2 regions of the Halomonas sp. BN3-1 genome follow, and region 2 is predicted to be linked to the other one. Evidence: riboswitches for the same ligand, from Rfam matches in the RefSeq annotation. Region 2 holds a riboswitch; the other holds the start of a gene.

Region 1 (3,406 bases), on a different contig from region 2:
GAGGAGGCCAGACGCAAGCAGAGGGAGCTCGACGAACTGTTGCCGGTGGACAGCTCCCGGCGCCAGTTGAGTCAGTTCATCGGTCAGGACGTGAGCGACTGGGAATTGGATGCCCCGGTGCCCGAGTTGCCGCCACTGGAGGCCTTCAGCGGGCCCAAGGGGCGCTACGCCACGATTCTGCGGATCATCGAGAGCGAACGACCGACGCTGCGCCAGTTGCTGGGACGGCTCGCCGCCGGTGGCGGCCACTGCACCATGGTCGGCACCCCGGAGCGTATCGCCGACGAGATGCAGCGCTGGGTCGAGCAGGGCGGGGCGGACGGCTTCAACCTGATGCCGCCGTCGCTGCCGGACAGCATCGAGGACGTGGTCGAACAAGTGGTACCGGAACTGCAGCGCCGCGGGCTGTTTCGACGCGAGTACCAGGGCCGCACCCTGCGCGACCACCTGGGGCTGGCGCGTCCCGAGCGCTGATGAGCCGGAACTGCCAGGGCCCCTGATCGCCAGGCCTTGAAACGACAACAGCGGGACGCGTCAGCACGTCCCGCTGTTTTTTATCACGCCTTGCCAGGCTGTCAGCGTGGCGGTGTCAGCTCTGGAAACGCCGCACCAGACTGCCCATGCGGGTGAAGTCATAGTCCTGGCGGGATGGCAGCAGCTTCATCAGCACCAGCGAGACTAGCACCGGCACGAAGGCCGCCAGCAGGAAGGATTCCAGCAGGGTGGCGGTACCGCCGCTGGGAGACGGGAACATCGCCAGCCCGGCGACCAGCCCTGCAGCGGTGCTGAGGACCGCGTTGCGCCCGTCGTAGCGGCGATTGAACAGACCGAAGAACACCGGGAAGGCCGCCGCCGAGCACAGCAGGTCCGCCAGCAGGAACAGATAGAGCACGCTGTAGCCCTGGGCTGCCACCCAGGTCACCGGCACCGCTGCGGCGACGATCAGCCAGCGTGCCAGGCGCATCAGGGTGGCTTCGCTGGCCTGGGGCAGCAGCCGGTGCATGTCGACGGCGATGATGCTGGAGGTGGCGTTGACGGTGGTGTCGGCGCTGCTCATCACCAGGGCCAGACCCAGCGGAATCAGGGCCAGGGCGAACCACAGCGGCACCTCGGACAGCAGCACGCTGAACAGCGCCACCGAGCCGTCTCCCTCGAGCCCGAGGCCGACGAACGCCAGGCCGAACAGGCCCATCAGCACGATCACCGGAAAGTTGAACAGCCCTGCGATCCAGAAGCCCCGCCGCAGCACCTTGCTGTCCCGGGCGGCGTAGATGCGTTGCCAGGTACCCTGGTAGAACAGGCCGGTCAGCATCACCGCGATAAAGAACGTCAGGCCGGCACGCAGGCCACCGGCATCGGTGACATCCAGCAACTGAGGCGCACGTTCCTGCAGGCCCTCGAGCGTCGGCGCGACGCCGCCGGCGGCCTGCCAGCCGAACACCAGCAGCAGCGCCAGCAACGGCAGGATCACCAGCATCTGTACCTTGTCGGTGAAGATGGTGGTGCGCAGGCCGCCGTAGAAGGTGTAGAGCAGGGTCGCGATCATCACTACGCAGGCGGTCAGCCACAGCGGGATCGGCGCCAGCAGGGTGACCATATGGGCGATTGCGGTGAGGCCTGCCGCCAGCGAGATGAACAGATAGAACAGCATGATCGTCAGGGTGAAGGCGTACATGGTGCGCCCGTAGCGATGGATCACGAACTCGGTAAGGCCGTGGCCTTCGGGGATCAGCTCACGCATGCGTCGTCCCAGCGGGATCATCACCAGGCGCGGGACCATGGAACCCAGCGCATAGCCGAGTACGGCGCCGATGCCGCCCCAGGTGGCCGCCTGGGCGGGGCCGAACAGGATCCAGGTGCCCAGGGTGGTGGCCACCAGGGTCAACACCGTGGCGCGGGTGTTCTGGCTGTTGCGAGCCGAGATGTAGTCATCCAGGCCGCCCTGACGACGTCGGGCATAGATCAGGCCGGGGATGGCAAAGATGGCGGCGCACAGCAGAAGCCACAGCGCCGTCCAGGTGGGATCGAGCATCATCGAAAGAAGACCTCTTTCTTGTCGTTGTCCGCAGGGACCGGTGGACAGGCGGGACGAGCGGCGGACAGGAAGAAAGAGGAGATAACGCAACCATCCTTCCCTTCGCCGGCATGACCCGGATCAGGTTCAAAGGGTTACCGCGTGATGCGGAATCTCAGCCGTCAGGCTCCCCCAGGAATGCGCACAGCGTAGGACCGCCTCCGATGGCTGTCAATTGGCGCTTTGGCCGCAGCGACGGGGCGTCAGACGGTGGGCGAGGTGCGCAGGCTGTGCCAGCCATCGTAAAGCCAGTTCGCCGCTCGGCTTGGATCGATGTCAGTCATCGCCAGATAGCCATGACAGCAGGCCTCGCGGCTCGCTCGCGCAATGGTCGAGGCGTCGGTGGCGTCCATCACCAGGGTGCGTCGGTGCCCGCCGCCGCCGCGCAGGAAGGGAGCTGCGGGCGCGCGCTGGAACTCGACGCCTGCCGGCAGGGGCGCTGTCGAGTGATGCGTGTCGGGGTAGTCCGGGGCGCACAGGATGACTTCGAAGCCGAGCCGTTGTCCCTGGCGCGCCAGGTCGGCATTGACCGGGGAGTGGCCGGTCAGCACCAGACGCAAGGCCGGCTGGATCAGCACCTCGACGACGTCGTCGCCGATCTGGACCAGCGGACTGGTTGGCGTGGGTCGCTGCAGGTTCATGGACGTACTGCCCAGGCTGACGCGGCGAATCAGCGATGGCTGGCCGGCGAGCGTTGCATGGATGACCTCCAGGTGCACCAGGGTCTCGCTGCTCGGTGACAGGCGCTCGACCAGGCAGGGGGTGCCATCGTTGGCGTTGTTGTCGATATTGACCAGACAGGCGCCGCCGTCCCGGGCCTGGGGCAGCAAGATGGGCTGTCCGGCGTACCCGGGGCCATCGGCATCGCTGGTGACGCTCAGGTGGGGGAAGGCGGGAGCAAGGGTGTCCAGACGCGTGCAAAGCCAGCTGGTATCCCCGCGATTGGCCAGCGTCAGGGCGTGTTCGATGGCGACAAGGTCCTGGTGGTTCATGGGCAGCTCCCGCGGCGGTGTCGGCGACGCCAGCATAACGTGGAAGCGGGCAAGCGAAATAACCCGGCATCTATAAGCATCTTTTCATAGGCTAGAGAAGACGGCACGCGAGCCGCCAGGGTATTGACCTGCTGCCGGTCCAGGGCAGGGCTTACGCAAGGAGTTGTCCTCATGGAGCGTTTTGCCTGGGTGGAAGAGGCATTGGTGTCGTCCGGAACGGTGCTGGTACGCCTGACGCCGGAGTTGCAGGTGTACGACGTGGTCGGTGATGCCGTGAGCGTGCTGGGCGAGCCTGGAGAGGTCTGGATCGGGCGGGGGCTGGCAGAGCTGCCTGGCGAGG
Region 2 (3,406 bases):
GCCAGGGTGACGAATCACCGGCCGCCAGCGCCGATCCCGTGGAACCTGATCCGGGTGCGGTGTGGCTTCACACCTTGAACCGGCGTAGGGAATCAGGCGGTGGTGCCAGCCCCTGCGCGCGCACCTCCCTCCTTTCTCGTCGCCGTGTCCTTGGCCGCCGCTCTCCGGACCCGCACCAACCGGAGGCAACATGGGCTACCGCTTTACCGATCTTGTCGACGCCTGCCGCGATGACTGGCACGCCTACATCGAACACGACTTCGTGCTCGCCCTTGGCCGTGGTGAACTGGCCGACGCCAGCTTCCGTCACTATCTGAAGCAGGACTATCTGTTTCTGCTGCAGTTCTCCCGGGCCTACGCCCTGGCGGCCTACAAGAGCCACAGCCTCGACGAGCTGCGCGGCGCCTTCGACGGCATGAAGACCATCCTCGACGTGGAACTCGGCCTGCATCTCGCCTTCTGCCGCGACTGGGGCATCGGCGAGGCCGAACTCGCCGAGCTGCCCGAAGCCCGCGCCACCCTGGCCTATACCCGCTACGTGCTGGACGCCGGCAGCCGCGGCGACCTCTTGGACCTGCACGTGGCGCTGGCCCCCTGCATGGTCGGCTACGCCGATATCGCACGAAACCTCAACGCCCGTTCGGACACCCTGCGCGGTGCCGACAACCCCTTCGACGCCTGGATCGCCATGTACGAAAGCGACGACTTCCAGGCCGCCGCACGCCAGGAGCAGGCCTGGCTCGATGATCAGCTTGGCCAGGTATCCGGCGAGCGCTTTGCGCGACTGTCACGGATCTTCGCCGACGCAACACGACTCGAGATCGACTTCTGGCAGATGGGGCTCGATCTAAGCGACTAACACAATCAGCACCACGCTTGACGGGGGGCCGCCAGAGGCGGCTGAGATCATGCAGCGCATGGGACCCGTTGAACCTGATCTGGGGGTAACCCCGATGCCATGGCATCGCGGTGAGGACCAGCGTAGGGATCAAGCGCTCAAGGCCCAGGCCACGACGCTCCCTCCTTCCTCACGCGATGCCCACAACAACGACAGCACCCAGTGCCGTGAGAAGGACAAGCCAATGCCGCTCGATCAACCCGTTTCCTCAAACAAACCCCGCCATAGTGCGCACTTCCTGGCCGAGACCGCCCAGGTCGACCAGGCCGCGGTTACGCCCCTGCCGGGTTCGCGCAAGGTCTATGTAAAGGGCTCCCGCGACGACCTGCGGGTGCCGTTTCGCGAGATTTCGCTGTCAGCGACCCGCACCTCCGGGGCCGACGAAGCCAACCCGCCGCTGCTGGTCTACGATACCTCCGGCCCCTACACCGATCCCCAGGTCGAGGTCGACCTGCGTCGCGGGCTTGCCGAGTTGCGCCGGCCCTGGATCGAGGAGCGCGACGACACCGAATGGCTCGATGGACCGACCTCGGACTACGGTCGCCGGCGTGCCAACGACCCGACACTCGCCCCGCTGCGTTTCGAATTGACCCGAACGCCGCGCCGCGCACGTCGTGGCGCCGATGGCCGCGCCGGCAATGTGACCCAGCTGCACTATGCCCGGCGCGGCATCATCACCCCGGAGATGGAGTTCATCGCCATCCGTGAGAACCAGCGTCGACAGGCCCTGGCCGATGGCTATCGAGGCAGCGACGAAGTCGAGCGCATCCTCGGCCACCAGCACCCCGGGCAGGGCTTCGGCGCCCGTCTGCCAGAGGAGATCACCCCCGAGTTCGTGCGCCAGGAAGTCGCCGCCGGGCGCGCCATCATCCCCGCCAACATCAACCACCCGGAAGCCGAGCCGATGATCATCGGGCGCAACTTCCTGGTGAAGATCAATGGCAATCTGGGCAACTCGGCGGTGACCTCCTCCATCGAGCAAGAGGTCGAGAAGATGACCTGGGGCATCCGCTGGGGCGCCGATACCATCATGGATCTGTCCACTGGCCAGAACATCCACGAAACCCGCGAGTGGATCATCCGCAACTCGCCGGTACCGATCGGCACGGTGCCGCTCTATCAGGCGCTGGAGAAGGTCAAGGGCGTGGCCGAGGACCTCACCTGGGAGGTGTTCCGCGACACCCTGATCGAGCAGGCCGAACAGGGCGTGGACTACTTCACCATCCACGCAGGCGTGCTGCTGCGCTACGTGCCGCTGACCGCCAACCGGGTCACCGGCATCGTCTCCCGCGGTGGCTCGATCATGGCCAAGTGGTGCCTTTACCATCACCAGGAAAGCTTCCTCTACACCCACTTCGAGGAAATCTGCGAGATCTGCAAGCAGTACGACGTGGCCTTCTCGCTGGGCGATGGCCTGCGCCCGGGCTCGGTGGCCGACGCCAACGACGAGGCCCAGATGGCGGAGCTCAAGACCCTGGGTGAGCTGACCCATATCTCCTGGAAGCACGACGTCCAGGTGATGATCGAAGGCCCCGGCCACGTGCCCATGCACCTGGTCAAGGAGAACATGGACAAGCAGCTCGAGTACTGCGACGAGGCGCCCTTCTATACCCTTGGGCCACTGGTGACCGATATCGCCCCGGGCTACGACCACATCACCTCGGGCATCGGAGCGGCGATGATCGGCTGGTACGGCTGCGCCATGCTGTGCTACGTCACCCCCAAGGAGCACCTGGGCCTGCCCGACAAGGACGACGTCAAGACCGGCATCATCACCTACAAGATTGCCGCCCACGCCGCCGACCTGGCCAAGGGGCATCCCGGCGCCCAGCGCCGCGACAACGCCCTGTCCAAGGCGCGTTTCGAGTTCCGCTGGGAGGACCAGTTCAACCTGGGCCTGGACCCCGACACCGCCCGCGCCTATCACGACGAGACGCTGCCCAAGGACTCCGCCAAGGTGGCCCACTTCTGCTCCATGTGCGGCCCCAAGTTCTGTTCCATGAAGATCAGCCAGGAGGTCCGCGACTACGCCCGCGACAACGGCCTGGAGGGTGACGGCGACGCCGTCATGGCCGGCATGGAGGAGCGCGCCCGGGTCTTCCGTGAACAGGGTGCGGAGCTCTACAAGGAGGTCTGAACAAGGAGGTCTGAGACAAGCCACTCCCCGGCGCATCCCCGGGCAGCGTTCGACTGCTCGGGGATGCACGTCTTGTACGCCCGGTTCCAGTTCTGCCGCACAAAGTTAGACAAAAGTCTAACCCGAAGATTCATGCACTTGACGCTCATCACGGCTTCGTCGGATCCACCAGCAAAGCCGTTCGACTACCTCCCCAGGCCAGTTATTCGCGCCCCGGGGCGGTGCTAGATTCGCCGCCATCCCACGCATTCTCGCCTCACCAAGGCGTCTTTTCTGGAGATGGCATGAAAGCCCCGATTCTGGTGATCAACTGCGGCTCCTCTTCGATCAAGTTCGCGCTGATCGATCAGGCCCCCGACGCTCCCCGACTG

The links. A riboswitch is a leader RNA that binds a small molecule or an ion and turns the genes downstream of it on or off. The one in region 2 is predicted to bind thiamine pyrophosphate.
Region 1: it holds a riboswitch for thiamine pyrophosphate, as region 2 does, so the genes downstream of both, C9F12_RS19355 (sodium:solute symporter family protein) here and thiC (phosphomethylpyrimidine synthase ThiC) in region 2, are expected to answer to the same signal.

Annotation. Positions count from the first base shown of each region.
Region 1 covers NZ_PYVV01000016.1:95,579-98,984, forward strand. Annotated here, with positions in the region: gene C9F12_RS19350 (LLM class flavin-dependent oxidoreductase) at 1-474, shown strand, start outside; gene C9F12_RS19355 (sodium:solute symporter family protein) at 590-2,035, opposite strand; TPP riboswitch at 2,116-2,218, opposite strand; gene C9F12_RS19360 (hypothetical protein) at 2,278-3,066, opposite strand; gene C9F12_RS19365 (diguanylate cyclase) at 3,238-3,406, shown strand, end outside.
Region 2 covers NZ_PYVV01000013.1:56,905-60,310, forward strand. Annotated here, with positions in the region: TPP riboswitch at 1-109, shown strand, start outside; gene tenA (thiaminase II) at 191-859, shown strand; TPP riboswitch at 871-1,005, shown strand; gene thiC (phosphomethylpyrimidine synthase ThiC) at 1,083-3,035, shown strand; gene C9F12_RS17120 (acetate kinase) at 3,320-3,406, shown strand, end outside.